Regions from separate parts of the Lysinibacillus sp. IITD104 genome, predicted to be linked through region 4. Evidence: riboswitches for the same ligand, from Rfam matches in the RefSeq annotation. Region 4 holds a riboswitch; each other region holds the start of a gene.
The links. A riboswitch is a leader RNA that binds a small molecule or an ion and turns the genes downstream of it on or off. The one in region 4 is predicted to bind thiamine pyrophosphate.
Positions count from the first base shown of each region.

Region 1: it holds a riboswitch for thiamine pyrophosphate, as region 4 does, so the genes downstream of both, thiW (energy coupling factor transporter S component ThiW) here and thiC (phosphomethylpyrimidine synthase ThiC) in region 4, are expected to answer to the same signal.
Region 2: it holds a riboswitch for thiamine pyrophosphate, as region 4 does, so the genes downstream of both, V1L66_RS11160 (ABC transporter substrate-binding protein) here and thiC (phosphomethylpyrimidine synthase ThiC) in region 4, are expected to answer to the same signal.
Region 3: it holds a riboswitch for thiamine pyrophosphate, as region 4 does, so the genes downstream of both, thiM (hydroxyethylthiazole kinase) here and thiC (phosphomethylpyrimidine synthase ThiC) in region 4, are expected to answer to the same signal.

Region 1 is NZ_JBAHYH020000001.1:3,633,426-3,641,629, forward strand. It holds gene V1L66_RS18525 (MFS transporter) at 448-1,644, shown strand; TPP riboswitch at 1,711-1,818, shown strand; gene thiW (energy coupling factor transporter S component ThiW) at 1,913-2,413, shown strand; gene V1L66_RS18535 (VWA domain-containing protein) at 2,606-5,203, opposite strand; gene V1L66_RS18540 (BatA and WFA domain-containing protein) at 5,187-6,932, opposite strand; gene V1L66_RS18545 (DUF58 domain-containing protein) at 6,944-7,819, opposite strand; gene V1L66_RS18550 (MoxR family ATPase) at 7,816-8,204, opposite strand, start outside.
Region 2 is NZ_JBAHYH020000001.1:2,196,942-2,205,145, reverse strand. It holds gene V1L66_RS11190 (sodium:solute symporter family transporter) at 1-1,323, shown strand, start outside; gene V1L66_RS11185 (hypothetical protein) at 1,421-1,597, shown strand; gene V1L66_RS11180 (TatD family hydrolase) at 1,624-2,373, opposite strand; gene V1L66_RS11175 (ABC transporter ATP-binding protein) at 2,363-3,112, opposite strand; gene V1L66_RS11170 (ABC transporter permease) at 3,087-3,860, opposite strand; gene V1L66_RS11165 (thiamine-binding protein) at 3,860-4,150, opposite strand; gene V1L66_RS11160 (ABC transporter substrate-binding protein) at 4,152-5,147, opposite strand; TPP riboswitch at 5,302-5,412, opposite strand; gene parC (DNA topoisomerase IV subunit A) at 5,521-7,959, opposite strand; gene parE (DNA topoisomerase IV subunit B) at 7,956-8,204, opposite strand, start outside.
Region 3 is NZ_JBAHYH020000001.1:1,272,353-1,280,556, reverse strand. It holds gene mbcS (acyl-CoA synthetase MbcS) at 1-1,469, opposite strand, end outside; TPP riboswitch at 1,661-1,758, shown strand; gene thiM (hydroxyethylthiazole kinase) at 1,844-2,611, shown strand; gene thiD (bifunctional hydroxymethylpyrimidine kinase/phosphomethylpyrimidine kinase) at 2,599-3,423, shown strand; gene thiE (thiamine phosphate synthase) at 3,413-4,057, shown strand; gene V1L66_RS06485 (alpha/beta-type small acid-soluble spore protein) at 4,128-4,346, opposite strand; gene thiI (tRNA uracil 4-sulfurtransferase ThiI) at 4,491-5,702, opposite strand; gene V1L66_RS06475 (cysteine desulfurase family protein) at 5,703-6,857, opposite strand; gene V1L66_RS06470 (GNAT family N-acetyltransferase) at 6,963-7,427, opposite strand; gene ezrA (septation ring formation regulator EzrA) at 7,518-8,204, opposite strand, start outside.
Region 4 is NZ_JBAHYH020000001.1:4,304,499-4,312,702, forward strand. It holds gene V1L66_RS21815 (helix-turn-helix domain-containing protein) at 38-1,492, shown strand; gene V1L66_RS21820 (catalase) at 1,790-3,295, shown strand; gene thiC (phosphomethylpyrimidine synthase ThiC) at 3,417-5,195, opposite strand; TPP riboswitch at 5,336-5,450, opposite strand; gene V1L66_RS21830 (AEC family transporter) at 5,511-6,440, opposite strand; gene V1L66_RS21835 (methyl-accepting chemotaxis protein) at 6,552-8,204, opposite strand, start outside.

The DNA of each region.
Region 1 (8,204 bases), 670 kb from region 4:
AACTTTCTATTAAATTAAGAACATTATCCATCAACTATTTGTATTATTATATTTAGAAAATAATTTAACTAGAATTTGAAGATTCCCCACATCTTCTGTTATGAAAAAACCTCGCATATAGATACTTGTCACCTATCCTGCACAAATTATTTTATCAATAAGCAAGCCATAAAAATGTACTTTTAGTATTACATAACCTTCACTCATTACTTCTGAACATAGTTAAACTTTATGCCATTACAGACAAACCCACAAATTTCACAAGCGAAGTCCATCCACTTTTATTACAAAAATGGATTATTTTACAATTCATAAGTGCCCCGACGAAAACTTTTGTGGAAAACCATTCTAAATATAGAACCAGTACTATAATCTTAACTATTAGCCAAGCAATAATTCTTTATGATAGACTGTACTATATTTGATTACAAAAAGGGGGTTCATTCGATGACCCAGCAGAAGTCCAATAAGGCGGCTTTGTATATTTTAATGTTTAATATGTTTATCGCAATGGGGAGTATCGGCATAATTATTCCTGTCATGCCAGAGTATTTAAAAATATTTGGTGCAGCAGGACAAGTTCTAGGTATGCTAATTGCAACGTTCGCCTTAGCTCAATTCGTATTTTCTCCAATTGCTGGGAATCTTTCAGATCAGTACGGTCGAAAAAATTTAATTATTTTCGGTCTTATCGTAACAGGTCTTGCTCAAATCGGTTTCGGCCTTGCTACAGATGTATGGATGCTCTTTTTAGCACGCTTTTTAGGTGGTCTAGGTTCCGCATTTGTTGCACCTCCTATTATGGCTTTTGTTGCTGACGTCACAACCTATGAAGAACGTGGGAAAGGTATGGGGATGTTGGGTGCCGCTATGTCTCTTGGCTTTATGATTGGGCCAGGAATCGGTGGTTTCTTAGCAAAGGTAAGCTTACATTTTCCATTTTTCACCGCTGGAGCTGCAGCCATCCTAGCTTCTATTTTATCTTATTTCTTATTACCATCTACCAAACCAAACACTGCTCAAAAGAAACAAAAGCAAGACAATCTGGCGAAGCAAATGGCTCGTTCCATACATATGCCTTATTTTGTAATGCTTATTATTATGCTGGTGTTCTCATTCGGAATTGCAAATTTCCAAACGACATTATCATTATTTGTGACAGAAAAGTTTAATTACACACCTGTGGATATAGCAATTATATTAGTTGTTGGTGGTGCTTTTGGAGTAGTAGTACAAATGTTTATCATTACACCGCTGTTCAATCGCTTCGGTGAAATGAAAGTAGTACTTGTCAATTTATTTATTGCAGCTGTTGCTATTTTCTTAATATTATTTGTTTCTGGCTTTGCCCTTATATTAGTTGTAGCAACGATTTTCTCTACAGCAACGACATTAATTCGTCCAGCTGTTAATACACTTATCTCAAAGCTTGCAGAGAAAGAGCAAGGATTTGCTGCGGGCTTGAATAATGCCTATATGAGCCTTGGGAATATGATTGGACCTGCTTTAGCTGGTCTATTATTTGACTGGAATATGAATAGCCCCTATATTTTCGGTTCTATCATATTATTAGCATGTTTCTTCCTAGCGCTCATCTGGACAGTGAAAAAAGCACCTCATTTAATGCATCCCGATACAAAATAGTCTGAAAAATCATTGACTATTTTTTGCAGTATGTTACATTATTGTTGATTCACAAAATTGAATGATTTTAACCACTAGGGGAGTCTTTAAAAGGCTGAGACGTATATGGTAATATACGGACCCTTTGAACCTGATCTAGTTCACACTAGCGGAGGGAAGTGGCGCTACTTGCTGTTGTCACTATACACACACAAGGCCGCTTCCTATTGTTTAAAGGGGGTGGCCTTTTTATTTTTCCTCACGAACTTTACCAAAAGGAGTGAACTTTATGTCAATTCGTAAATTAACAGTCATGGCTTTATTAGTAGCCGTTGCTGTTGCAGGCTCTACTTTCGTATCCATCCCAACAGGAATCGCACGTGCTTACCCAGTTCAGCATGCTATTAATGTGATAGGAGCCATTATACTTGGACCCGTACCAACAGTTATAGTTGCCTTTGTCACTGCCATCATTCGTATCCTTACTGGAACAGGCTCTCTACTAGCTATCCCTGGTAGTATCATCGGTGCGTTCTGTGCTGCCCTTGCCTATAAATATAGCAATAAAATGTGGTTAGCTGGTATCGGAGAAGTTATCGGAACGGGCATTCTGGCTTCACTTATTGCCGTCCCTTATGCAAAATTATTCATGGGAACATCTGTAGCAGCATTCTTCTTCCTACCAGCCTTTTTAACATCAAGTACGATCGGTGCTATTTTAGGTGTAATGGTTGCGAGTAGCTTGCGTAAAACAGAGCTAGTAAAGAGGTTTAATTCTTCTCTTTATTGAGAGAAATTGAATTATGAGCATTCATTGAGCTGGGGTAGGGTAGTCCAATTTGGATCGCTTTTTTTCTCTTTATGAGCAAAGAGCCCACTTTTTAGATCACCTTGCCGCTCTCTACAAAGGGAGCAACTCTCTATTCAAACAATACAAAAAAAGCAGTGCAAACCTATTAAAGTTTGCACTGCCTCCTCCATTTTAAGATCTCTTTTTCATGCCTTTTAATAACTGTGCTACATTTGTATTCTCTGCCTGTACAGGTTTTTCCTCAACCAGCGGCTCTTTCTTCTTCGCGTTCGTTAGGAAATTCCAACCAAAACGTCTTATGGTAATATCAATAAAGAATAGGAGCATACTCGCTAAGAGCAGCCATGTGGCAATATTTTGCCGATCTGCTCCTTTTGTCGTAAAGTCACGGAAGACATCTTGTGGTTCCTTTAAAACAGTGCCTCCTGTTTGTTGAGTCAACTCTTCTATCAGTTGATTATTTACAGGGAGTAGTTCGTATTCGGCACTATAAGGAACACTTAGACCTGCCTGGTAAATGGCCTGCTTTTCATCTGCTACACGGAAGAAAATTAATCCAGGTTCAGCTTGTACTACAGCTCGAACTTGAGATGCGGAAATGGTTTCAAGTTGTGTTTCTAGCTCCTCCCCTGCTTCATTTACCGCTACAATATCTAAAAATGCGGCTTCATTTGTAGGGTCTGTAATCATAAAGGAACCATCTGCTTCCAATCTTACATCATAGGCTACATCATTGTAGCTTGGTAGCATTTGAGAAATAAGTGTTTGCCAAAATGCTCCCCAATTCTGCCATCTTGCCCAATCTCCTGTCCATTTACCCGTTGAATCAGATGTAAAGGCAAATGTTTTACCAAGACCATATTGCCACTGGGCTAACACAGGATCTTCCTTCTCGCTTTCTGCCACAACAGTAGCCCCCTGTTTTGCCGTTGTCCCAATGTATGCATTCATTTGTGGGACACCATTAGCAAACAGTGAATTCCATCCTGGTGCATTATAAATTGCCGGATAGAATGGATTGTCCTCAATATACGTTCGGGAAATCATAGCTGTTTCACGAGATAAAATAGAAGGAATGGTTTGCTCATCTATCACATCATAGAAACGTCCACTGCCCATGTCACTAAGCGCTTCTAATAAGTTCGCATCGGCATCTTGTCCAATCGCTACTGTCGATAAGGTTATACCCTCTTCTTTTCCTTCAGCAATTAAATCCTCATAGTTCCCTGCCTGTGATTGCCCATCTGTTAAGAGAATAATATGCTTACGTTGGAGCTTTAAATCAGCAAGGTTCTCGTAGGCTTTAGCTAGTGAACTATAGATTTCTGTTCCACCACCAGGTGTTACTGATAAAATAGTATCTACAGCCTCTTCTTTACTGCTAAGAGGCCCTGTCTCTATAATCTCCCAAGGACGATCATCAAAGGCGATGAATCCTAATGTATCCTCGTCTCGCAACATCTCAACAGAACGTGCCGCTGCTTCCTTAGCAAGCTCAAGCTTCGAGCCTTGCATACTGCCAGAACGGTCAAGTACAATCACTAATCCTAAGGAAGGTAATTGCTCTTTGCCCTTAATTTCCATTTCCACTGGCAATAAGGTTTCAATCGGTGTTTTAAAATAGCCGCCTAGACCAAAACTATTTTCTCCACCAACCATTGTAAAACCAACACCAAAGTTTTTGACTGCTTGCTCTATAACACTCATTTTTGCTTCACCCACTAAATGACCTGGCACATTGTCGAAAATAATAGCATTATATTGCAAATAGCTGGATAGTTCATTTGGTAGACTGTCGGGCGCTACAACATCATAGGCAATCGATTGACTACCAAGTGCTGCTCCGATTGGTGAAGCTGTTTCATAACCATTCACGATTAATAAATGTGGTTCACTTTGAACCATTGTGACACTAGTTAGCTTATTGTTTTCAAAAATAGCATCCTGACCAACTTGAACAACGGCTTCATATTTTACAAGCCCTTCAGCTGTTGCTGCATGTTTATAGGTAAACACATTCGTGCCTTCAGTCAGCTCAATGGCCTCTCGATGAATAAGCTCATCATTTTCATATAATAACAACTCACCTTGGGCCGCTGATGTTGCATGTATGTCTGTCACTAATTGTTGCTGCTCTCCAACATAAGCAACCTGAGGGGATACAAAGCTTTTTAATGACACATCATTGACAACTGGCTGACTAAAAGTCTTAACATCCACACTAATATTGGAGCCTTTCAACTTCGAAGCAAATTCTAAAGCATCTCCCTTTGTCTCATTACCATCTGTTAATAGCACAAGACGAGTTGCCTTTTTAGGATCTATAATACCTGTGGCAAGTTGTAGACTTTGTTCTATATTCGTTTGATCGGTAGCTTTGATTTCAGTCAGTTTTGGTACTTCCTTTAAGGTTTTAGACAAAATGGCTTCTGTTTGTAAAGTGGAGGAAAATGAATAAATGCCCGCAAGCTGTGGTTCTTTTTTTGATAGTAGGCTTTCCTGAATAAACTGAACCATCTCATCTTCCGTACCATTCATAGATGCAGAACGGTCTACTAAATAAACAATTTGTTCTTCTTTTATTGGTAATAATAGATACGGTCCTGCAAGTGCAAAAACTAAACAGCCTGCTGCCACTATGCGAATAGTAAGTACAACAATATGACTTCTTTTGAGTCGCTGCCGCTCATGAAAGTATGTCCATCCAAAATACAAGAATAATGGAAGGAGTAACAACAATACTAACGGCATATCAATTCGTAAATCCACGACGTCGTTGCACCTCCCACTCTGAAACAAGCAATAGTAAAATAATGACAATTAGCCAAGGTACGAAAGAGGTCATTGATACTTCTTCCTTCCCGTTGTCTGAGATATCACCTAATGTAAAGCTTGTTCCTTGTTCAATAACACGTTCTTGGGCTTGCAATTGGACAATCAATTGTTTTTCCTCATTATTTGAACGTACCATATAAATGCCCGGCTCTTTTGGCGCAGTTAACATCCCCTTCGTAACAGACGAAAGAAACTCGTCTTCTTGCGAATAAACATTCCAGTCTCCTTGCGCTAAAGCTACTGCACGCTGTTCATTGGGTGAAAAAATCCCAAGTGAACCAACTGATTCTGTTAGCTGCTGCTCAGTACTCCATAGAAATAGTGGAAATGATGGATGTAAGGGCCAGTCAGTATCGGCAATATCCGCTAAAATAACAATATCTCCTTTAGGGGAGCGTTGTATGAACGGCTCTTCTCCAACAGAAGCAATCGTTTCATAGTCCGCAAAGCCAGGATAAATAGCACTAACATAAACATCCTTTAGTTCACTAAAAGCAAACAATGCATCACTCCTAGTGCTTACCGTCCCACTTGCTTTTATTTTCTCTGCATCATCACGACCAAATAATACAAGCGGTTTATCCATCTTTTCTAATAAGGCTGTTTGATTTGTGATTACTGTAGCATCTTGATTGTCAGCTACTTGCGATGAAGGAACGATTTTCACACCACTACTAACCGTTTGAAAACCTTTTTGTATCAGTTGATGCATGCTTTGGTCCACAACAATTTTTGAAGAAGTCGTTTGTAGTAAAACAGTTTGTTGATTATCTACAGCATAATCATCTTTTGCATCGATAGTAGCTGTCATCGATTTTGCAATAGGCAAATCTTTGAATGTTTTCGTAATGGCTTCATTTGGAGGCACAACGACACTTTCTGCTACCAGCTCCTCACCCTTTGCATTTTTCAATGCGAGTGTTATCTTTTGCTCGGTATTTGTATCATTATGAAGTTGGATAAGCGCCAGCGTAACTTGTCCATCTGTCGTAGCAGCAAAGCGTGTAATTGCAATATTTGTTAAGTCTTTAGTAGCGCCTCTTACTAGCCATTTAACAGAATCCTTGTCCATCGGTAATTGCTTTTTATCAAGTGTATCTGTAAAAACATAGATAGAAGTTGGTGTATCGCCCACAAATGCCTGTGCTACATCCAGTGCCTTATTCATTTCAGCAGTTTCATAGGTTACTTGTAAATCTTGAATAGCTTTTTTTATTTCATTTGTGTTTGTTTCTTGCTGTAAAACAGCTTTTGGGGCTGCGCCAGTTGTAATTAATGTGACAGGTCGACCATTCAATTCATCCATCAAGTTCAGCATTTCCTGTTTATGAGCGTCAAAGGTTGATTGCTCTTTGCCTGCCAGCATTGTGGCTGAAGTATCTACAATAAATATAGTTTGTGCACCAACAATGGTTGATTTTTTTATATAAGGATTCATCAATGCCAAAACAAGTAGCAGTAAAGCAAGAAGCTGTAAATATAGTAGGGCATTTTTTTGCAAATGCTTTAAATAAGGCGATACACGCGTTTCCTGCATAATCTCCGACCAAAAAAGTGTCGAAGAAACAGTTTGATCTGTATATTTTTTTCGAAAAAAATAATAAAGTAGGACAATGACCGGGATGATGGCCGTCCAGCTAAATATAATTTGACTAAAGCCCAATACGGCTCACCTCACCTAATCCAATGTGCTTTTAATAATTGCTGGAAAATCGCATATTGCAATCCATCTTCCACTTTCAATTGTAATTGTCGAACACCAAAGCGACGGCAAATGGCTTCAAATTCTTCTTCATGTAGTATACGTCTTGCATGGTAGGACTCCAGTACTCTAGAGGACATCGTCACATTCACATCATTACCTGTTTCACGATCAAGGAGACGTACATCACCCGAGTAATTTGGTGACAGTTCTTCTTGCGTTACAATTTGCAAAATGCGAACATCTCCAGCGTAGCGTGGTAGCCTTTTTAATAGCTGTTCCCATTCTTCAATTGGCTCTAATCCATCAGTAACGATGAATAATACGGTACTATCTTTAGGCAAAGCTTTAAGTGCATCCTTGGCAAAACGATGAGAGTAATTAGCTTCCTCTATATCTGTTACTAGCTGTAAAAAAGCTCGGCGATACATGGTACCCTTCCGTCGAAATGGTGGCTTCACTTCATCTTGAACAATAGAAAAGGAAAGACGATCATCTCGACCTAATACCATTAGACCGAGGGAGGCCACAATTTGACGAGCAAATAGCCACTTAGCATGTTCTCCCATTGATTTGGTCGCATCTAGTAAAATATGTACACGCATCTCTTGCTCATCTAAAAACCTTTTAATAAAGTATTTATCTGTACGAGCAAAGACGTTCCAATCCACTTGGCGTACATCATCTCCTAAATGGTATTCTCGAAAATCTGAGAAATCGAGGGATGCCCCGAAGCGTTGAGAACGGTGCGAGCCCTTATGTTGCCCGCGTAGTTTGGAGGCCGTCGCTATTTGAAAGCGACTGATTTTCGCTAACCAGTCTTCGGGCAATAAGTATTTAGCTGTCACTTGCTAATACCTTGCTGAACCTTTTCTAAAATTACATCAATCACATCGTCTGCCGTTTTTCCTGAAGCCTCCCCTTCATAATTCAACAGCATTCGATGACGTAAAACAGGCTTAGCAACAGATTTAATATCCGCTACAGAAACATGAAAACGACCATTCATTAAAGCTCTTGCCTTTGCCAATTTGATTAAGCTCTGCAAACCACGTGGACCACTTCCATACATTGCATATTGTTTAACCTCATCAAGCGCATCTATTCTTTCAGGATGCGTAGCCACCACTAGATCCGTTGCATACTCCAGCATTTCATCAGCAACCATCACTTCTTTTACCATTTGCTGAGCTTCAATAAGAGCATCCGTATCCATTTGCTTCTGTAAACCAA
Region 2 (8,204 bases), 2.1 Mb from region 4:
TTCTTCTCTATTGGTTATTTAGTAGCTTACTTAGTGGTATTATATATCGTTGCTGAGCCATTACGTAACCTTGGGAAATTTACTCTAGCTGACATGATTACAGCGCGTTTTGATAACGCCAAAGTTCGTGGAACAGCTGCTTTAAGCACTATTACAATTGTTTTATTCTACATGATTGCACAACTAGTTGGTGCAGGAGCACTTATTCAATTACTTTTAGGAATCGACTATTGGATCGCTGTATTAATCGTAGGTTTCATGATGACAACTTACGTACTATTCGGTGGTATGACAGCAACATCTTGGGTACAAATTATTAAAGCTTGTCTTTTAATGTTAGGAACAGTTATTATTTCGTTCTTAGTATTAAAAGAGTTCGGCTTCAGTATCTCTACTATGTTTAAAGAAATGACAACGGTTACTGACAGTGGCGCTGCTTATTTAAACCCAGGTCTTAAATATACAAATGGACTTGATACAATCTCGATGTTAATTGCGTTAGTATTAGGTACTGCGGGTCTTCCACATATCTTAATGCGTTTCTTCACAGTAAAAGACGCGAAAACAGCTCGTTCATCTGTTATTTGGGCTACTTGGATCGTAGGTATCTTCTACATTCTAACAATTTTCTTAGGCTTCGGTGCAGCAGCATTCGTTGGGAAAGAAGATATTATCGCAGCAAACGCTGCTGGTAACATGGCTGCCCCACTTCTTGCAGAAGCACTTGGTGGCGACATTCTATTCTCATTCGTTTGTGCAGTAGCATTCGCAACAATTTTAGCGGTAGTAGCAGGTCTTGTACTTTCTGGTGCATCTGCCCTATCTCATGATATTTATGGACAAATTATCAAAAAGGGTAAAATTACAGAAAAAGAGCAAGTTCTTGCAGCTCGTATCGGTTCGATTACAATCGCTGTTATTTCTATCCTATTAGCACTTGGTGCACAAACATTAAACGTTGCATTCTTAGTATCTTTAGCATTCTGTATTGCAGGATCGGCTAACCTTCCAGTTATTATTTACACAATTTATTGGAAACGCTTTAATACAGCAGGTGCTGTTACTGCGATGTTAACAGGTTTAATCTCTGCGTTAGTATTAGTTGCTATGTCTCCAAACGTTTGGAATCCAGTTGAAGGTAAGGCAATTTTCGTTGGTGATCCTTTAATTATGTTAACGAACCCAGCCTTAATCTCTGTACCACTTGGTTTCCTTGGTGGTTTCATCGGCACATTACTTTCTAAAGAAACAGATGATGCGAAGTATCGTGAAGTTGACGTTAAAGCAAACACAGGTATTTCTGTACAGGACGTATCTCACTAATACACTCGACAGCCTCGTAAGTATCTTGCTTACGAGGTTTTACTTTTTCTTCCCTATTCGCTACTATAGAATTAAAAATGAATTGGAGGCGATGCTCATGTCACAATCTAAAGCTAAAAAGAAGCGGATGCACATTAAACGCACAGTTGGTAAAGATGTTGAAAAAAATCGACAATCTATCTCTTTTAGTACACATGAACGTCTAACGAAAACAAAAAACGAAAAATTAGAGCATGATTATACGAAATATAAAAAGCAGTATAAGGACGAATAACTCGTACCCTATACTGCTTTTTCTTATTAAAGCCGATAAAATGTTTTCGTGTTTTGCGTAATAATTTTGGCCACTTCCTGTGTTGATAGCCCTTTGATGGAGGCAATCACCTCAATCGTTGAGTGCATCATCCAGGGAGATGTACGCTTCTTCGTAAACGGTCCCTCAAACGGCCAAGGACCATCCGTTTCTACCATCATCAAATCAATCGGATAATCATAAATTAGCTGTTGAATTTCCTCTTCGTACAAGCAATCTGGCGTAATGGAAATAAAATAACCACACTCTATCATGCGCTTCACAATAGCTTCATCCCCTTTAAACCAATGAAAATGGGCTTCGTGAAGCTGATGCTTTTCCAGCAAATCACACACAATATGGGCGTCCTCATATACTGCGTGTAACACAATTGGCTTGTCCAGCTCCTTCGCCAATACAACAAAACGCTCTAATAGCGCCACATAGGGACGTTCATCAATCGCTTGCTCTTGTCTTAAATAATAAGGTAGACCCACCTCACCAATAGCAACCATGTCATCCTGATGCGAACGAATCCAATCGAATAAAGCTGCCTCATCATTTGGACTTAGTAAAGGCTGTTCAGGATGAAAGCCAAAAGCAGCCTTTACTTGCTGATAGCTGTTCGCTAAACGCAACGTTCTTTCACAAGAGGCAAGTTGCATACTAACCGCGATGACAGCTTTCACTTCTTCTAATAAGGAGGGAATTTCCTCATCGGTGTACTGATCCAAATGAATATGCGCATCAATCAACATACATATCACCCTTTTCCTCCTGTAAATACATAAATAATTGTTGCTTTAACGCTGTGAATGCTGCAGAATGTCGAATCTCCTCTTTCCGGGGTCTCTCAAATGGCACGATGATTTCCTTTTTAACGGTTGCTGGACGCTTGGTTAAAACAAGTATGCGATCGGCTAAAAAGAGAGCTTCCTCAATGCTATGTGTAACAAATAGAATGGATTTACGGTACTCTTCCCAGATGGATAAAAGCCATGCCTGCATTTCTAGTCGAGTAAACTCATCCAACGCAGAAAATGGTTCGTCTAAGCATAAAATCGGTTTATCACTGACCATTGCACGAATAAAGGACACACGCTGCTGCATGCCTCCAGACAGTTCGTTCGGGTAGGCATGGATAAAGGAGGCAAGACCAACTTTTTCCAACCATTCCTTAGCACGTTCAACATTCGGTTTATGGTGTAATTCTTCTACAAGCGTGACGTTTTCTACTATTGTACGCCAGGGTAATAGACATGGCTGCTGTGGCATATAGCCAATCGTTCCTTTTTTTCGCTGGATATCCTCTCCATTTAATAAAATGGCTCCTTGATCAATTGGCGAAACACCACCAATTAATTGAAAAAGTGTGCTCTTCCCACTGCCTGAAGGACCAACGATGGCCACAAACTCGCCATCCTTGACGTCAAACGATAGATGATTTAGAACTTGCAGTGTTTCGAAGGATTTAGCGATGTTTTGAATGCTGAGCATGATAGCCTCTCCCCTTCACCATGAATTTTTCAATCAAACGAATACCACTAAATAATAGTAAGCTCAAGAGAACAATCGCAAAAATTGCCACAAATACGCGATCAGTACGGAAGGAGGACTGGGCTAGGGTCATGTAAACGCCAATACCCTTTTTTGCACCAAGCCACTCCGCAATGACAGCCCCCATCACACTATATGTAGCCGCAATTTTAACGCCTGAAAAAATAGCAGGATAGGCATGAGGCCATTCTAGCTTCCAAAAGGTTTGTGCCTTTGTAGCACCAACCATGGCAAAATAATGCTTTAACTCAGGTGCTGTTTGCCTGAATCCATCCATTGCCGCAATGACAATCGGGAAAAAGCACACAAGACAGATAATGATAAGCTTCGGTAATAAGCCGAAGCCAAACCAAATAATAAGCAGTGGTGCCAAGACAAGAATAGGAACATTTTGCGACATAATAAGAATTGGATAAAACAGCTCTCGAATAAATGTAAACCGATGCAACACTACTGCCACCGTTAGCCCACAAGCAATGCCAATGGCCAAACCTAGTAGGGCTAATTGCACCGTAGCGAATGCATGTGGTAGAAAGGTATGATATGACTGGAGGGCCTCCGACAAAATACTACTTGGCGCGGGTAATAACCAATGTGGAACTTCAGCCATACGCACGATTAGTTCCCATATGAATAAGAGGAAGGCGATAAAAATTATCGTCCTTCCCTTCTGTAATGCACGTTTCATTACTGATATTTCTCCGTTAATGTATCCATCGTAATACCCGTTGGCTGATATAAAATTTTGACTTGTGTAATGACATTAATGGCACCAAGCTCAATCATCTTGTCATTCATTTTTTCAATGATTTGAAGCAATGTTGACAGCTCACCCTCCATCGTTGTTTCCAATGGATGTACCTCATATTTCACCCCAGAAGCATCGATAACCGCAATTGCTGCATCGACATATGGTATAACATCTTCATATTTCTCTGTCTTCGGAATGATTTGTACACTGATTAATGAATTTGCCATCTTATTTGGCCTCCTTTTTAGGTAAGAAATCATTAGTAAAGGCTTTTTTCGCATCAAATTCGCCCTCTAGTACTTGATTGCTAGACATCCATTTCGCATAATTTTCCCACACAGAAAGCTTTTGCTCTCCCCATTGCTTGGCATCGTCCTGGTATTTATCGGCCAGCCACTCCTGACTTTTATGCACTAACGCTTTATCTAAATCAGGAGCTGCTTCGATTAAAATATCAGCCGCTTCACTTGGGTTTTCAATTGCGTATTCATAGCCCTTCGATGCAGCTGCCACAAAGGCTTTCACAACATCAGGATTGTCCTGTATCATTTTTTCATTTGTAGCTAAAACTGGCGTATAATAATCCAATTGATCACTATAATCTGTAAGATATAGCATATTGATCTTTTCCCCACGCAGCTCAGCTTCAATACCAGTCCATGCATAATAAATCCAAGCAAAATCAATATCTTTTTCCATCATTGTGAAGAAATCTAAATCGCCTGCATTGACGATATCTAGCTTGTTAATATCTGCATTTTCCGTCTGCATTAGTGATTGTAAAACGGCTTGCTCTAATGGCGCACCCCAACCACCATAGGTTTTTCCTTCAAAATCCTTTGGCGATTTAATGCCCTTTGAAGCAATAGAGGCAAAGCCAGATGTATTATGCTGTATAATAGCTGCGATTGAGACCAGCGGCACATCCTGTACTCGTGCCTGTGTTATGCCTTCCTGATAGCTCACGCCAAAATCCGCCTTTCCAGAAGCAACAAGCTGATCTGCACCCGCCTCACCAGGCATGATAATATCAACATCTAAGCCCTGTTCCTCAAAATAACCGAGTTTTTTGGCAACATATAGTCCTGTATGATTTGTATTCGGCGTCCAATCCAGTACCACAGACACCTTTTTCAGCTTGTCAGCAGCCTGCTTGTCACCCTTGTCACTGCAGCCTACTAATGTCAATAGTGCTGCGAATAGAATAAATAACCATTTTTTCATGCGAAAGCCTCCCAGTTTGTAATATGAAAGTGTTCATGAATGAATGTTGTCACCAGAAGAAAGCGTATACAATGTTGGCAAGCTGTTGCTTGAAAACATAAAAAAACGCCTAGGATTCCTCCCAGACGTATTGCAATCAATCTTCAAAACTTTGCTTTTTTGAATAGATGTTCCCTACGCTGGTACGAGCCAAATCAGGTTCAAAGGGTCAGCGTCTATCGGACACAATCTCAGCTAGCAATTACTAGCCCCCCTACATTCTTTCGCTATGAACTTTTCGATGATTATTATACCCATAGTTTCACTTAAATGACAAGGTGCTATTTTTTGAATAAGCTTAAAGCCCAGCACTCCTTAGAGACTGGGCATGCATTTAGCTTGGTTTCTGTTCTTTTTTGGCTGTTAAAACATGAGAAATTGCTCCATCTGTTGCAATATCCACTTTAAATGAACCATTGGAATGGCGATCCGCACGAGATAATGCCTGTACGTCAATCACCTCTTGAACACCTTTTTCAGTTTCAATCACAACCTGCTCCTCGTCTGTTGCTTGAACAACTGCCACAATTCGGTGAGGGTTTGCTTTTAACTCTGTTAATACTTTTAGTCCACGTTTTGCACGACTTGCTACTTCAACTTCAGCGACATTCATTTTCTTCACGGCCCCACGCTGTGTCACAATGACTACATATTGGGTTACATCAGGCTGTAACACATTGACTCCAACTAAGGCTTCTCCATCTTTTAGTGTGATCCCTTTCACACCGCCTGTTTTCACACCTGTAACTGGTAATTCCTCCATCGGGAAACGAATCGCATAGGCTGTATCCGTTGTGAGCATTAGCTCCACGTCATCTGTTACAAACGATGCATAGATCATCGCATCACCAGCCTTGACGTTCATCGTTTTAATTGGCTTTGAATAACGTGTTACCGCATAGTCTGCGAGTGGTGAGCGCTTAATTTGGCCATCTTTTGTGGCTGTGAAGACATACGTATTTGGCTGTTCAAATGTTTCGAAGCCATAAACCGCAATAATGGATTCATCTTCCCCTGTTGGCACAATACTTGAAATATGCTGGCCGAGATCCTTCCAGCGTATATCAGGCAGCTCATGAACAGGCTGATAAATATAATTGCCTCGATTTGTGAACAGCAATAGATGGTGCTGTGTATTTAAGTTTGCTTCATACAATAAATAATCTGAATCCTTCATGGCAAAATCTTGCCCATTTGAAGCGGCATGAGAACGTGTGGATGTACGTTTAATATAACCATCCTTCGTTACTGTTACGACAACCTCTTCACTTGGCACAAGGACATCCAATGTAATTTTAATTTCTTCAATTTCTTGCTCAATCTTCGAGCGGCGAGGTTCTGTAAAGCGTTTCTTAATATCTAGCAACTCTTGTTTAATAACACGCACAAGCTTAGCCTCACTTTGCAGAATCCCCTCTAGCTTCGCAATTAACTTATTTAACTCGTCCTGTTCCTGACGTAGCTCTGTAATATCCGTATTCGTTAAACGGTATAATTGCAGGCTTACAATGGCCTCTGCCTGTACCTCTGTAAAATCAAACTTCGCTTGTAAATTAAGCTTCGCATCCTTCTTATCATTAGAAGAACGGATCGTCGCAATAACTTCATCTAAAATGGAAAGAGCTTTAATTAATCCATCTACAATATGAGAACGATCCTTTGCCTTTTGTAAATCATAAATGGAACGGTTTGTTACCACTTCTTTTTGATGGGCGATATACGCATCTAGCAATAATGGCAATGTCATCATTGTTGGACGACGATTATGGATAGCAATCATATTAAAATTATAAGCTACCTGTAAATCCGTTGTTTTAAACAAGTACTGTAAAATTCCTTGCCCAGGTACATCTTTTTTCAGCTCAATCACGACACGCAAGCCTGTACGGTCTGATTCATCTCGAATTTCCGCAATGCCTTCTAGTCTTTTATCTACACGTTGCTCATCAATTTTTTTCACAAGATTCGCTTTATTTACATCATATGGTAACTCAGTGATAACAATTTGCTCTTTACCACCCTTAATTGGTTCGACAACTGCTTGTGCACGAACAATAATTTTACCTCGACCTGTTTCATACGCCTTTTTGATACCATCTACACCTTGAATGATTCCACCAGTTGGGAAATCTGGCCCTTTAATCACCGTCATCAATTCATCTACAGTAGCATTAGGCTTTTCTAAGCGCATTAACACGGCATCCAGTACTTCATCCAAGGCATGTGGTGGAATATCTGTCGCATACCCAGCGGAAATCCCTGTAGAGCCATTGACTAAAAGGTTTGGAAAACGTGCTGGTAAAACGGTTGGTTCCATATCCTGGTCATCAAAGTTTGGCACAAACTCGACCGTTTTCTTGCCAATATCTCGTAGCATTTCAGCAGCTATAGCAGATAGTCTCGCCTCTGTATAACGCATCGCCGCTGGAGGATCGCCATCGACCGAGCCATTGTTCCCGTGCATCTCAATGAGCATATGACGTGCCTTCCAGTCCTGACTCATCCGTACCATCGCTTCATAAACAGAGCTATCACCGTGCGGATGATAGTTACCAATTACGTTACCCACTGTTTTTGCGGATTTACGGAACGGCTTATCATGTGTGTTGCCTTCCGTATACATCGCATATAAAATACGGCGCTGTACTGGTTTAAGACCGTCACGTGCATCAGGCAACGCGCGGTCTTGAATAATATATTTACTATAGCGACCAAAACGGTCACCCATCACTTCTTCTAACGGTAAATCTTGAAACTTTTCTGTACTACTCATGCTTGGCCCTCCTCTTGTTGGATGAATTCATTCTCTAAAATGTTAGAATCATCCTCCATACCGAAGTCCACATTGGCTTCGATCCATTTACGACGTGGTTCTACCTTATCACCCATTAACGTCGTGACACGTCTCTCCGCACGTGCACCATCCTCAATTGTGACACGAATCAATGTCCGTGTTTCAGGGTTCATCGTTGTGTCCCATAGTTGGTCTGCATTCATCTCACCAAGACCTTTATAGCG
Region 3 (8,204 bases), 3.0 Mb from region 4:
GCAGTCAGTGATTTTACATGACTTTGAAGTGTTTGAATAAGCGCTGCATCACCTTTTTCACCATTGTGTAGAACGATAAATGCCTTGACGATATTCCCACGGACTTTATCAGGACTCGCAATGACAGCAGCCTCTTTTACGGTTGGATGCTTCATTAAAGCATCCTCTACTTCAAAAGGGCCAATTGTATAGCCTGAGGATATAATGACATCGTCTCCTCGACCATCAAACCAAAAGTAGCCATCTTCATCTTTATAGGCTCGATCTCCTGTAATATACCAATCCCCACGAAATTGTAAATTTGTACGTTCAGGATCATTTAAATATTTTTTAAAGAGGGCTGGTGTTTCACGATGTACAGCAATATCACCCACTTCTCCGATTGTAACGGGTTTGCCCAAATCATTAATAATTTCAACAGTGTTGCCGGGAGTAGGTTTCCCCATAGAGCCAACTCTTGCTTCCATCCCTACCATTGTGCCCACCAATAATGTATTTTCCGTTTGTCCATAGCCATCTCGTACTTGTAATTTGAATGTTTCCAAGAATACTTTAATGACCTCACTATTTAATGGCTCACCAGCTGATACGGCTTGGCGAATGGCACTTAGATCATATTCATGTAAATTTTCAAGCGCTGCCATAAAACGATATTCAGTTGGTGTACAGCATAGTACATTAATTTTGAATTTCTCAAGCAATGCTAGATAAGAAGCTGCATCGAATTTACCTTTGTAGACAAATGCAGTAGCACCACTACCTAAAATAGCTAGAAACGGACTCCATATCCATTTTTGCCATCCTGGTGCTGCAGTTGCCCAAACAATATCATTTTCTTGTACACCCATCCAATGTGGTGCTGTTGTTCGTAAATGTGCATAGCCCCAACTATGCGTATGCACTGCTGCTTTGGGATTTCCTGTTGTTCCACTTGTATAGGCTAAAAATGCATTGTCTGTGCTTTTTGTTGGGATAGGATTTATGTAGGTTGTAGGTTGATTATGCATCTTTTCAAGTATGTTTTGCCAAGGTTTGTGCGCATTTCCTATGACAAATTGCAGTAAGCCTTGTAAATTTCCCACTTGATCAAACTGTTCGATATAGGGTTCAAATGCAATAACTGCTTTAGCATTTGCATGATGAATTCGATACTCAATATCCTTTGTTCTTAACATTTCAGAACTTGGAATAATGGTTAAACCCGCTTTCAATGCAGCAATATATACAATATATGCTTCCACAGAGCGTGGGACCATCACTAAAATGACATCACCTTTCTTTAAGCCTTGCTTGGTGAAAACATGTGCTGCTTGATTTGCCTTTTCCAATAAATGTGCATATGTAATACATTGGATGTCTTGGTTTTCTTCATAAATGATTAAAGCATTTTTGGTTGCATCCTGAGCATATTTTTCAATTTCCTCTGCTATGTTATACCATTCTGGTGCAATTAAATCTTGTCTTTTCATGGCAATTGCCTCCCTTTTGCTATGACACATTATAAAACTCTTTTTTCAGCATTTTCAATGGTTTGTGCTTGATTTCGGTAAAGTCATGACAACTATCATACTCTCCTATATGGCATCGGTCACATTTTATCCATAGGAAAACTTGCTATTGAATACAAATGAAAAGTATGGTACATTTTGGTCAACTATAAGCAAGATTGCAGGGGGACTCGTAAGAGTTGAGAAGGTAAAACCTGACCCTTTGAACCTGTTAGTTAATACTGACGTAGGGAGCAATAACATCGTTTTTTCAGATGAAAGGCTCTTTTTCGTGCATTTTTACACAAAAAGGGCCTTTTTTGCATGCTTACGTCCATCCCAAAAGGAGGACTACAATGATTTTTCAAACAATTCGTCAACAGCAACCACTTATCCATTGCATCACCAATTATGTAGTGGCAAATTTTCAAGCAAATGGTTTATTAGCGATAGGTGCTTCACCAGTAATGGCCGATGACTGTCAAGAGGTAGAGGAAATGGTAGCGATTGCTCAAGCATTATTAATTAATATCGGAACACTCAATGATCGCACAAAAAGTGCCATGTTATTAGCAGGTATAAAAGCCAATGCACTTGGTATTCCTGTTATTTTAGATCCTGTCGGAGTTGGAGCCACAACTTATCGTAAGGAAACCGTAAGAAACTTACTTGAGAACATACAATTTGCCGTGATTCGCTGTAATCTCGGCGAGCTTGCAGCAATAGCTGGTGTAGATTGGCAACAAAAAGGCGTCGATAGTGGGCAAGGCACTATCGCAATGGAAGTAGAAGCCACATCATTAGCTCAACGCTATCAATGCATTGTTATTGTAACGGGAGAGCGTGATTTTATAACTGATGGCAAGCATAGCCAATGGATCGCTGGTGGTCATCCACAAATGACAGAAGTTACGGGTACAGGTTGTTTACTTAGCGCAATTTGTGGTGCAGCCTATAGTGTAAGCCATAGCCCTTACCAACAATTAACGGAGACCCTAACTTACTATAAAAAAGCAGGTGTACTAGCATCAGCATTTACTGCAGACATTGGTGATTTTCAAATAGCTTTCCTCAATGCTATACATCGTTTGTCAAAGGATGGTGCAACTTCATGCATATTGTAACGACAATCGCCGGCTCAGATTGTGGGGGCGGTGCAGGTATACAGGCTGATTTAAAAACATTTCAGGAATTAGAAGTGTTTGGTACTTCTGTGATTACTGCTTTAACTGCACAAAATACATTGGGTGTATCAGGTGTTTGTCCAATTGACGTTTCCTTTATAAAAAAACAATTTGAAGCCTTAGTAGAAGATTTTCCAATAGCTGCGATTAAAACAGGAATGCTTTATTCGGCAGATATTATCAAAGCCATTGCACGCATGATCGGTGAGCTAAACATTCCACTGATTGTTGATCCAGTGATGATCGCAAAAGGAGGAGAAAGCCTATTACAGCAAGAAGCTATCAATGCCTTATGCTCAACTTTACTACCACTTGCTACGGTTGTTACGCCCAACATACCCGAAGCAGAGACACTTACAGGGAGAACTATTCAGCATTTTGAAGACATAAAAGACGTAGCTCAAAGCTTGTTACAGCTAGGTGTACAATGTGTCATCATTAAAGGTGGTCATTTAGCAAATCCACTTTATGCTATTGATTACGTATTTATCAAAAATGGACCTTCTTTTTCGATGCAGTCTCCTCGAATCCAAACAAAAAATACGCACGGTACTGGATGTACATTTTCGGCAGCACTTACTGCTTTTCTTGGGCGAGGATTTGCTATGGAAGAAGCTATTATTGAAGCTAAAAAGTTTATCCAATTAGCAATTATGTATGATTTATCGATTGGAAATGGTCATGGACCCACTAATCATTTTGCTTACCAACAGTATAAGGATGCCTGTGAGGTGATGATTCATGAAACGTGAGGATTTGCAGCTTTATTTTATTATGGGTACCAGCAACGTGTCTCCTCAACAACAACCTATCTATATCCTAGAAAAAGCCTTACAAGCAGGCATTACAATGTTTCAATTTCGTGAAAAAGGCCCTCATGCATTAACTGATCTTGCCTATGAACAATTTGCACGCCAATGTCAAAAACTATGTCATCAATATAATGTACCCTTTATCGTAAATGACGATATTGAGCTTGCGATACGACTGGAAGCTGATGGAGTTCATATCGGGCAAGATGATTTGCCTGTAGGTGAAGCTCGTAAAAAAATTGGGAACATGATTCTTGGTGTTTCTGTCCATTGCGAGGAAGAATTACAAATAGCTATTAACCATCAAGCTGATTATGTTGGGATCGGTCCAATCTTTCCAACATCCTCTAAAAGTGATGCACAACCACCATGTGGTACATCTTTTTTACAGCAGGCTCGTTCTCTTTATCCTGAATTACCGATTGTAGCGATTGGTGGAATAAACTGCACAAATGCACAAACTGTATTTCAAACTGGGGCTGATGGTGTTGCTGTAATTTCAGCTATCTGTGAAAGCGAAGATGTGGAGCATACAGTAAATACATTTAGATCTTTATCTTGTATAAATAAATGAACAATAAACAAACTAAAACCAGTGCCTTTTACGGTCACTGGTTTTAAGTTTATAAATGCTTAATCAGCATTTATTGGTTGTTGTTTGGCATACCTTTTAATTGAGATTCTGCCATTTGTACAAGACGTTTAGTGATTTCACCACCAACGGAACCGTTGGCACGAGCTGAAGCTTCAGCTCCTAATTGAACACCAAATTCTTGTGCAATTTCGTATTTCATTTGATCTAGTGCTTGTTGTACACCAGGTACTGCAAGCTGGTTTGAACTACGGTTGTTGTTTGAAGCCATGTTTCTCACCTCCTTGTGAATATAGAATGTGCGATATTAGATTTTTAATACAAAAAAATTAGAGGTAAATTGTACCTCCATTGGAATAACGATATCCATGCAAAAAAGCCGTCTCAAAACGGCTTTGAGACGGCTTTTAAATCCTTATAGAAGATCTGCAAATTTATCTTGTTGTTGTTCTTCTTTCTTAGGGAAAATATAGACCTCGCGATTTTTCACTGCTCGCTCGATCAATTCATCAAAGTCAGAGAAGCTTTCATAATGCTCAACCTTTTCAAGCTTTGGTTTTGTTTTTGGACTTGCTGGTGTAAAAATCGTACAGCAATCTTCAAATGGCTGAATAGATGTTTCGTATGTGCCGATTTTTTCTGCAATATCAATGATTTCGAGTTTATCTGATGAAATTAACGGACGCAAAATAGGTGTGTTCGTTACAGCATTAATCGCTGTTAAACTTTCAAGTGTTTGACTCGCTACTTGCCCAAGACTTTCGCCTGTTACAATGGCAAGTGCCCCAATTTCCTCACGCACCTGATCAGCAACCTTCAACATCATTCGGCGTGTTGTCGTCATCGATACGTTAGAAGGTACTTTTTCTTTAATAAGAACTTGTATTTCAGTAAAAGGAATGACATGTAAACGAATACTAGCACCGAATTTTGTTAATTCATTGGCAAGCACTTTAACTTTTTCCAGTGAATTTTGGCTTGTATAAGGTGGACTAAAGAAGTGAATTGCCTCTAATCGCACACCACGCTTCATCATTAAATAACCTGCGACAGGGCTATCAATACCGCCAGATAGCATTAATAATGACTTGCCATTTGATCCTACAGGCATTCCACCTGCACCAGGAATGACTTGTGCCATCATATAAGTTGCATCGTGGCGAACTTCTACGCGTAGCTCAATATCAGGCTGCTTCACTTTGACAGATAAATTTTGAAATTGCGGTAATACATAGCCTCCGATCTCACGTTGAATGGCGTGAGATTCTAAAGGAAATGTTTTATCAGTACGTTTTACCTCTACTTTAAAAGTATGTTGCTCGTCTTTAAATGTCTCCATAATCGTGATAGCGAGCTTTTTCATACTGTCCATATCTTTTTCACATGCAGCTACAGGGCTAAATGATTGAATTCCAAAAATTTTAGGTAAGCCTGTAATTAGCTTTTGCATTTGTGCTTCGTCTTCTATGGCAATAAACATACGGTCGCGTTCTGTGCGAATATGCAATTGACCTAAATCTGCAAAGGCATGACGAATATTTTCACGTAAGCGGCGGATAAAATCCATTTTGTTGCGACCTTTTGTAGAAAGCTCACCATATCGTATTAAAATTTCTTTCCAAATCATTTACTTATTTTCTCCTTTGAGTTCCAACATTACTTCTGCTAGTACTTGTTTAAAGTTTTCTATATCTTCTTTTGTGTTATGTGCGCCAAAGCTAAGGCGAATTACGCCTTTCTTATAATGCTCGTCAAGGTGAAGTGCCTCGACAACATGACTTGTTTTCGTTTGCTTGGAAGAACACGCACTTGATGTTGAGACAATGACACCACGTTTTTGCATAGCATTAATAATAACTTCCCCTTTTAAATCACGAACACTAAATGACACAATATGTGCAGCTCCCTGTGGGGTTGATAAAATATGCACTGCTTCGCCATAACTTTCTAGTTGAGTTCGGATTTCATCGTGCCATTGACGGTAATTATTTGCGCGTTCGTTCATTGTTTCAACAGCCAGTCGAGCCGCTTTCGCTAAAGCAACAGCTTGTGGAACTGCTACAGTACCACTGCGCATACCAAATTCCTGACCTCCACCAAGCGCAAAAGGCTGCCATCTTATAGGTTTACGGAATGCTAATACTCCTGAGCCTTTAAAGCCATGAATTTTATGACCCGAGATAGAAATACAATCAGGTCCTTCTTCTTCTTTAAAGGATATTGTTAATTTCCCAAAGCTTTGCACAGCATCAACATGAAAGGCTGCACGACTCATATCATGAATCATTTTTGCTGCTTCCTTTATAGGCTGAATCGCACCCATTTCATTATTCACATGCATGATGCTAACTAATATTGTGTCTTTTCGTATTTTAGTACGAAGCTCGTCTAGAGAAATCACTCCATTTTGATCAACACGAAGATACTCAACATCATAGCCTTCCTTTTCAAGTTGCTTCATTGTTTCTAACACGGATGGATGTTCAATTTCAGTCGTTAAAATATGCTTTCCTATATGCGTATTACTACGTGCTATGCCAAAAATAGCTGCATTATTTGATTCTGTACCACCTGAAGTAAATAGCACATTTTTTGCCTCTGTCTGCAAAATATCTGCTACTTGCTCACGCGCACGCATTAATAAATCATTTGCTTCAACACCCATAGCATGGATAGAAGCAGGGTTGGCATAATACTGCTCATTCACAACCATAAATGCCTGCATAACCTCTTTTAAAGGCTTAGTTGTTGCACTATTATCAAAATAAATTGTATTAACCATAACTTTTCACACACTTTCAAAACGTTGATTTAACGGTATTTATCATAACGCAATCTTTGGCGATTGACCACTAACTTTAACGATTCTTTCAATTTTAATGATATCCTACATTTTCAGCATTGTGACAAACTCTGTTGGTGTACTAAATTCGATCGCTTTAACAAAACCTAATTTTTCATAAAGATGGATTGCTCTCTTATTAAATTGGGCCACTGTTAAACGTAGCGGTAGATGATGTTCTTCTTGAACTGTTTGTACAATAAACGAAAAAAATGCCGTTCCTAATCCTTGACCCGTTAGATTTGGCTTCATACCAATTCCAATATCTACACAGCATTCTACGTATGCCCCGACATCTTGTCCTTTTGGTACTTGTGCTGCCGTACCTGTACAATAATAGCCGATTAATTCACTCTGATTATTAATGATCGCAAAGTAAGGATTATCAAGCATTTCTTGTACATTGTCATCTGATAATTCATTATTGTAAAAATCGTAAGGTGCTACATATTGCCATTGTAAAATTTCACTTGCGAACTGTTCATTCATTTCTTTGATTGCCAGCTTCATACTGAATCACATCCTAATCTAAGCAATAAATAGAAAGCTGTCTAAAAAGTAATCGCTATACTTTTTAGACAGCTCAAAAGGTTATTTAAATTATTTTGCTGTGAATTCTTCGGCAACCATTTCTTGAATACGCTTTAAGGCACCTGGCTCCATTTCTTCCACTGCAGTACCTGCTTCTTCTAAAGCCTTTGCATAACGGAATTGGTGGAAAGCATCTTCTGCTTCTCTTAAACGTCCATTCAATTTTGGGTTTGACGCACGGTGGCGATTACCGTACTGAATAATACGCTCAATGAGCATCACATTTTCTATTAACTCATGTGCCTTTGCTTTAACATCCTCTACACAAAGTGTTGCTGCATTTAGATTATTATGAACAGTACCCATATTAAGCGGTACTTCTTGCAAGCTTTGCATGACAACATAGATGTGCTCTGCTGCCTCATCAAGACGTGCATCCATCTCCTCAGGAATTCCAGGAATATTTGCCTTGTTTAATAAACGATCAGTATCCTGTAATATTTTCTTTAAGTTTTCGACTTGAGCGCGTGCCTTATTTTCATCTATTCGAAGTTTCTTCATTGTATTTGATAGATGACCTTGTTCCTCATGAATTCGTTCAAGCTCTTCACTAATTTCGATTAACTCTTCCTGTAAGCTAGAATAAGCCGATTTTTCTTCCCTAACTCGCATAGCTAATAGATCATAGCGACGTTGCAGTGCTTCCAATTGTTTTAAAGCAGCTTTTGGAATTTCTGCATCCTTTTCATTTAAATG
Region 4 (8,204 bases):
TATATGAAACTAGAATATTTTAAGAAAGGCTGATGGTATGAGGCTGTTATTAATTGATCGCGATCCAACCGATCTAGCAGGAATAAAATGGTTTTTACATACATATTTCCCAGGGGATGTTTTTATTGAAATGTGTACAAGTATTTCAGAGGTGTCTCAAAGCATTCGACAATTTGAACCAGACGCCATACTGTTAAATATCGATTTATTTCCCAATAATCGCTTAGCTGCTCTTCATCGCGATTTACAAAAGCTTTCCGGCGCCATTTTAGCAATGACAACAGAACCATTATTTAAAAATGCACTGAAGGCTATTGATTTACAGGTAGCACATCTTTTTGTGAAGCCTATTGATTTAGAGCTATTAAAGAAAAAACTCACAGCCATTTCTCTTCGCACACCACAGGTTACAGAAGATGCGCAGGAGGCTACAAATGATTCCTTTTATAATCAATTATTTTTAGATAGTAAATCTAGTTCAATTGAGACAACGATACATTTCACAATGATTGAACCCGAGCATACAGAAACCTTCAATAAGCTTTACAATTGGCTTCAACAAACACCGATTCACTTCCATATGAAAACATATCCTCTATCTAATAGCATCGTATGTCTTTTTCAAACAAATGATATAAGGATTGTAGAAAAAGATGTACGTACACTTATGAAGGAATGGCGTGTGATTAGTAATAGTTCTTTAAATATTGGGATATATGATGGAACACCTACAACCATTAAAAATATGTATACATTAACAAAGCGTGCACTACATCAAAGTTTTTACGAAGGCTTTGGCCATATTTTTTATGCGAGCAAACAATATGAGACTCAGCCCTTTGACCCCTTACTAACACCAGAAGAACAACAATTACTAATAAGTAGTTTGGAAGATGGAAACCTAGAGGCCGTTAAAACATTTTTATATCGGCTTTCTAATGAAGGCATATATTATGAGCAAGATGATTTACGCATTCATCTGACGAGTGTCTTAGCACAAATTAGACGCTTTATGCTGAAATATAAATTACATGAAAAAGCGGTTATCGAACAAAACTACCGTCAGCTATTTCACTTAATCATTGAGCATCCTATATTTTATACAATACTCAATGGGATTATTTCTTTCACGCAGACATTAATTGAGTTAGCAAGGGAAGCTAGAATAGAGAAACGAGCTGACTATGTTGAACTAGCTATAGAAGTAATTGATCAACAATTTAAAGATAGCGCACTGTCTCTTCCCTTTGTCGCTCATAAGCTTGGAATAAGCCCCAATTATTTAAGTACGATTTTCTCAAAAAAACAAGGCTTGCCATTTAAGCGCTATTTACAGCAAGTAAGAATTCATCACGCCACAAAAATGCTGCTAGAAACAGATTTTGCTATTAGTGAAATCGCTCATTTAAACGGTTTTGATGACCCAAATTATTTCATAAAATTATTTAAGCAACAAATTGGTATTACGCCTAACCGATATAGAAAAAATTAAAAGATTGATTAAAATAATTTTCAATTAGTTCATTTTATTTTCAATAAAGATTTTTATCATACTGTCATTATCTTGATCTTAATGTGACAATTATCTATAAAATTGAGATTAAATAAAATAAATTAAAGCTAAAAACTATGTATAATTCGCATGTCTAGCGCATATATTTATAGTTTGTACTTAAATATAAAAATTCTTTAACGATAATTATTATAATGTACTAGCAATTCTATTTTATATTTGTTATAGTTATAGACGAAGAGTTTGACTCACATTTTTTTCAGGAGGTAAACTAATATGACAAACGCAAATGATCGTAGCCGTCGATTTACAACAGCAGGTGGTGCTCCAGTAGTAAGTAACCATGACTCTATGTCAGCAGGTCCACGTGGCCCTCTTTTACTTCAAGATGTATGGTTAGTTGAAAAATTAGCAAATTTCAATCGTGAAGTAATTCCAGAACGTCGTATGCACGCAAAAGGCTCTGGTGCATTTGGTACTTTTACTGTAACGCATGATATTTCACAATATACAAAAGCGAAAATCTTCTCAGAGATCGGCAAGAAAACTGAAATGTTCGCACGTTTCTCTACAGTAGCTGGTGAGCGTGGTGCAGCAGATGCAGAGCGAGATATTCGTGGCTTTGCCCTTAAATTCTATACAGAAGATGGAAACTGGGATTTAGTAGGGAACAATACACCTGTATTCTTCTTCCGCGACCCATTACACTTTACAGATTTAAACCACGTGGTAAAACGTGACCCACGTACAAATATGAAAAATGCCAACTCTAACTGGGATTTCTGGACTTCATTACCTGAAGCACTTCATCAAGTGACAATTGTTATGTCTGACCGTGGTATTCCAGCTGGTTACCGCAATATGCACGGATTTGGTTCTCATACGTATAGCTTTATCAATGCTAATAATGAGCGTGTGTGGGTTAAATTCCACTTCCGTACAGAGCAAGGCATTAAGAACCTAACTGGTGCTGAGGCTAATGAGATTATTGGTCAAGACCGTGAATCTTCACAACGTGATTTATATGAAGCCATTGAAAAAGGCGATTTCCCTAAATGGAAAATGTACATTCAGGTAATGACAGAGGAGCAAGCGCGTGAGCTACCATACAACCCATTTGATTTAACAAAGGTATGGTATAAAAAAGACTTCCCATTAATTCCTGTAGGTGAGTTCGAGTTAAACAAAAACCCGGACAACTACTTTGCAGAAGTTGAACAAGCTGCATTTGCACCATCTAACATTGTTCCTGGCATCAGCTTCTCACCAGATAAAATGCTACAAGGTCGTATCTTTGCATATGCGGATGCACAACGCTATCGTCTTGGTGTAAACCACTATATGCTTCCTGTCAACGCACCAAAATGTCCATTCCGTACTTTCCACCGCGATGGAGCAATGCGCTTTGATGGCAATCTTGGTTCGACATTAAGCTATGAACCAAATAGCTATGGCGAGTGGGAGCATAATTTAGATCATAAAGAGCCTGAATTACGCATTGATGGTCATGTAGGTATTCATGATTTCCGTGAAGACGATAATAATTACTTTGAGCAACCAGGTAAACTATTCCGTCTATTGACTGCGGAAGAGCAACAACGCTTATTTGAAAATACAGCGAATGATATGGCTTCTGTTGAAGAATTTATCAAACGCCGTCACATCCTTCACTGCTATCTAGCCGACCCAGCATATGGTGAAGGTGTAGCAAAAGCGATGGGTCTTTCATTAGAAGGTATGGACCTTACAAACCCATATGTAAAACAACCAACAAACGTTTAATATCCACTTAATTATTGATATCCAAATCCAACTTATACTCCATGTGAATCCACTATTCACATGGAGTTTTTTGATAAAGAAAAGGCCTATGTCTATATTTTGACATAAGCCTTTTCTTTCATTATTGGTAAATTTGGCTGCCTGCTTTTTTAAACTCCTCAGCCTTTTCCTTCATACCTTGATGGATCGCTTCAGTCGTATTTAAATCCTTATCTTTAGCATAATTACGAATATCCTGTGAAATTCTCATACTACAGAATTTAGGCCCACACATAGAACAAAAGTGTGCTGTTTTTGCTCCCTCCGCTGGGAGTGTCTCATCATGATATTCCACTGCACGCTCGGGATCTAGTGACAAATTGAATTGATCACGCCAACGGAACTCAAAGCGCGCTTTAGACAGTGCATCGTCTCGTTGTTGTGCACCTGGATGGCCTTTTGCTAAATCAGCAGCATGTGCAGCAATTTTATAAGTGATAACGCCCACACGAACGTCCTCACGATTCGGTAAACCAAGATGCTCTTTCGGTGTCACATAACAAAGCATCGCTGTACCAAACCATCCGATCATCGCTGCTCCAATGGCTGAGGTAATGTGGTCATAACCTGGAGCAATATCTGTTGTGAGTGGTCCCAATGTATAGAAGGGCGCTTCCTTACAAACCTCTAATTGTTTGTCCATATTTTCTTTAATCAGATGCATTGGTACATGACCCGGCCCTTCAACCATCACCTGAACATCATGCTTCCAAGCAATTTGCGTTAGCTCACCTAATGTTTCAAGCTCTGCAAATTGTGCCTCATCATTGGCATCTGCAATTGAGCCTGGGCGTAAACCATCACCTAAGGAAAAAGCAACATCATAGGCTTTCATAATTTCACAGATTTCCTCAAAGTGTGTATACAGGAAATTCTCTTGATGATGATATAAACACCACTGTGCCATGATAGAGCCCCCACGAGATACAATGCCTGTTACACGATTTGCTGTAAGTGGTACATAGCGTAAAAGGACGCCTGCATGAATGGTGAAGTAATCCACACCCTGCTCAGCTTGTTCAATGAGGGTATCACGATAAACCTCCCACGTTAAATCCTCTGCTACACCATTTACCTTTTCTAAAGCCTGATAAATTGGCACTGTTCCCACTGGCACTGCAGCATTTCGAATAATCCATTCTCTTGTTGTATGAATATGTTTACCAGTCGATAAATCCATAATATTATCTGCACCCCATCGTGTTGCCCAGGTCATTTTCTCAACTTCTTCCGCAATGGAAGAAGTTACAGCAGAATTCCCAATATTAGCATTGATCTTCACGTGGAAATTACGTCCAATAATCATCGGCTCTGCCTCAGGGTGATTAATATTAGAAGGCATTATAGCACGCCCCGCTGCAATTTCTGAACGGACAAATTCAGGTTCCACATTTTCGCGAATCGCTACAAACTCCATTTCAGGCGTTATAATCCCATTTCGTGCATAATGAAGCTGTGTCACATTTTTACCCTTTTTAGCACGTAAAGGCTTTCTTGCTAATCCAGGAAAGATATTTTCATGATTACGTGGGTCATCTGCACGACGAAAGCCATTATCCTCTGGTTTAACGGCGCGTCCCTCATATACTTCTACATCCCCTCGCTCTTGAATCCATGTATTTCGTAAGGCAGGTAAACCTTTCGTAATATCTACTTGGTAGGCTGGATCTGTATAGGGTCCACTCGTATCATATACTCGAATAGGAGGATTTTCTTCATTTCCAAAACTGCCTGTTGTCGGACTTAATGCAATTTCTCGCATAGGTACTAGAATATCTGGGCGTGATCCTTCCACATATACTTTTTTGCTTCCCTCAAAGCTGGACATAATGGTCATATTCTTTTCACTAATTGCTGACATGAGCTACTTCTCTCCCTTAAATTTATTTTGATATAAGGACCGATTCTAGCTCACCCCAACAATCTAAAAAATAAAGGCCGAATCCAAAATAATTATTTGGATCCGGCCACGAATGTAAAGGTCTATTGATTGCATACTCTGCAATAGCTTCTTAACTTTCCCACGCTGGTATGAGCCAGATCAGGTCCAAAGGGTCAAGAAACTTCGTAGCGTTTCCCTCTCAGCCTGACTCATCAGACTCCCCTAGTTAATACTATTTAGTTTGATGCTAGTGTAGCAGATAATACTAAGAGATGGAAGTTATTTTTTATCTTTCTAGGTAAATAATACTTCCGCAAAATATATCACAATGGTTACAGTTATACAGCTTACAATTGTTGAAAATAAAACTGCTTGCGCTGCTGTTGCAGATTCTACATCATATTCTAATGCTAGACTAGAACTATTACGAGATGTTGGAAAGGCACTAGCTATAAACAGTGATTGTGCGACGACTCCATCTAATCCCAATACATAAATAATGGCTAATGCAACTGATGGTCCAATAATTAATCGCGTAAAACAGCTGATAAAGACAGTTTTATTAAACATTGATTTCATCTCTAGTTGTGATAATTGCGCACCTAATGTAATTAATGCCACAGCAATAAATCCATCTGCCACATGTTCTACAGGTATTTTGATAAATTGTGGTATACCGATATCAAAATAGTTCATAGCGACACCTATAATCAGCGCATGAATAATGGGCATTTTAAAGAAATCCTTAATGATTGTCATACCCGATTTTGTAGAAGAAATTAAATTGTATAAACCATATGTATACGTAGTCATATTTTGAAAGATTACGAGCATGACCTGAATGGCTACTCCAATAGGTTGCGTGGCAAAAATCATTTGAGCCACCGGAATACCATAATTACCTGAGTTAATAAGCACCACACTATTTTTAAAGACAGCTGCCTCTGTTCTAGCTAAACCGAGCCCTTTCGCCATAAAATGACTGAGTATCATTTGACTACCGATAAAGAGTACAATAAATAATCCGACCTCTCCCAGTACAGATAACTCTACATGCGTTTCATATAAATTTACAAAAACAGCTGCTGGCATAAAGCAATATGTAATAAGCTGAGATAATGCTTTTAAATTAAAGCGAAATTTCTTTTGTAGTATAGCGCCTATTACAAGTAACACTAAAATAGGTACAACAATTTGAAAGAAAATCATTCCGAGATACATCATATCAATGTCCCCCTTCCAGTGTTAATAGTAGTGTCGAATTCCTTCTAGGTCAATTTCTCTGACTTTCACAATAAAAGAAGACTGCCTCTATAACGAAGGCAGCCTTTCCCTTTAAGCAAGCTTAAATCGATTTACAACCTCTTGTAGCTCGTTTGAAATATCGTTCATATTTTGAATAGACTCTGCTACTTTTTGTAATTCTGCTTGTTGATCCATTGCGGAAGCACTTACTTGTTCCGCAGAGGCTGCTGTTTGCTCTGAAATAGCCGAAATGCTTTGGATAGCCATGATTGCCTGATTTTTATGCTCTAACATACTAGATAATTTATTCATTAATTCACTAATAGAATTGGCAATTGAACCTGACAAGTCACTGCTATCTTTAAATGCTAGTTGCGTGCTTTGTACTGACTCATTTTGTGATTGCATTAAATCTGCATTAGATGCAATAACAGCAACCGTTTGCTGAGAATTTTCAAGAATGCTTTCTACCGTACTCTTAATAATTTCTGTTTCATTCTTAGATTGTTCTGCTAGCTTTCTAACTTCCTCTGCTACTACAGCAAATCCTTTACCATGTTCACCAGCACGTGCTGCCTCAATACTTGCATTTAAAGCTAGCAGATTAGTCTGCTCGGTAATGCTTTGGATCGAAGCAATGATCTGATTAATATTGGCAATATTAGAAGCTAATGATTCTATTTGCTGCTGGATACGCCCATTCATCTCATTTGTCTCCATATTACGCACTCTTAAACTTTCAACCTCATGCAATCCTTTTTCCGTTGTTACACCTGTTTTATGAGATAGCTCATCCATTTCATTGGAAAGGGACGTAATGGCATCAATCTGATCAGATAAATCCATCATCCGATAATTTGTTTCTTCTGTATCCTCTGATTGCTTCGAAGCTCCCTGTGCAATTTCGTTGATAGCTACCGAAACCTCCTGACTAGAAGCAACTACCTCATTAAATGCCTCATTTACCTGATTAGAAGATTGGTTCAATAACCTCGTAGAATTTAGAACGGTTTGAATTGCACTATTGGTTTTATCCAACATATTATTATAGGCCACAGCCACTGCTCCAATTTCATCAGGCTTAATATATTTCTCCTCTACCTTTTGTGTTAAATCCCCTTCGGCTGCCGTTTCAATCGATGTACGTAAAAATTTAAGTGGCTTTAACTGTTTAAAGATGAATAACACACTTGCAACTGTCATCAAAATGACCATAATAATAGAAGCAATAATCGTAAATACAAATACATGATTATATGTCTCTAGGATCTTTGATTCAGCTAACACGACTTGAACAGTCCAAGTTTCGTCAATGCCCTCTAAAATCATTGGAGCAAAAACATTATATGCCTTTTCCTTCAGCTGATTAGAATCAGCGTACATACTTGTTAGTTCACCATTTTCCATTGTCTTACTAATACTTGTCCAAGTAGGATCCTCTTGCATATTGCGCCCAACAAGCTCTTCACCAAAACTGTTAGCTGTTAGCACACCTTTATTCGTAATAATTGCTGCGTAACCGCCTGCTGGGGCGTTCGATTTTGTTAAATCATTTAAAAAGTCTATTGATACATCCGCTGTCAATACACCGAAAAATGCTCCAGAAGCATTGATTAATGGCACCGAAATCGTTGTCATTAATACAGATTGCCCATTTACATTATAATCATAGGGCTCCGTCAAAACTGCACGTCTGTCTTCTTTTGGTACCCAATACCACTCAGAAACACTCTTATCATCAAT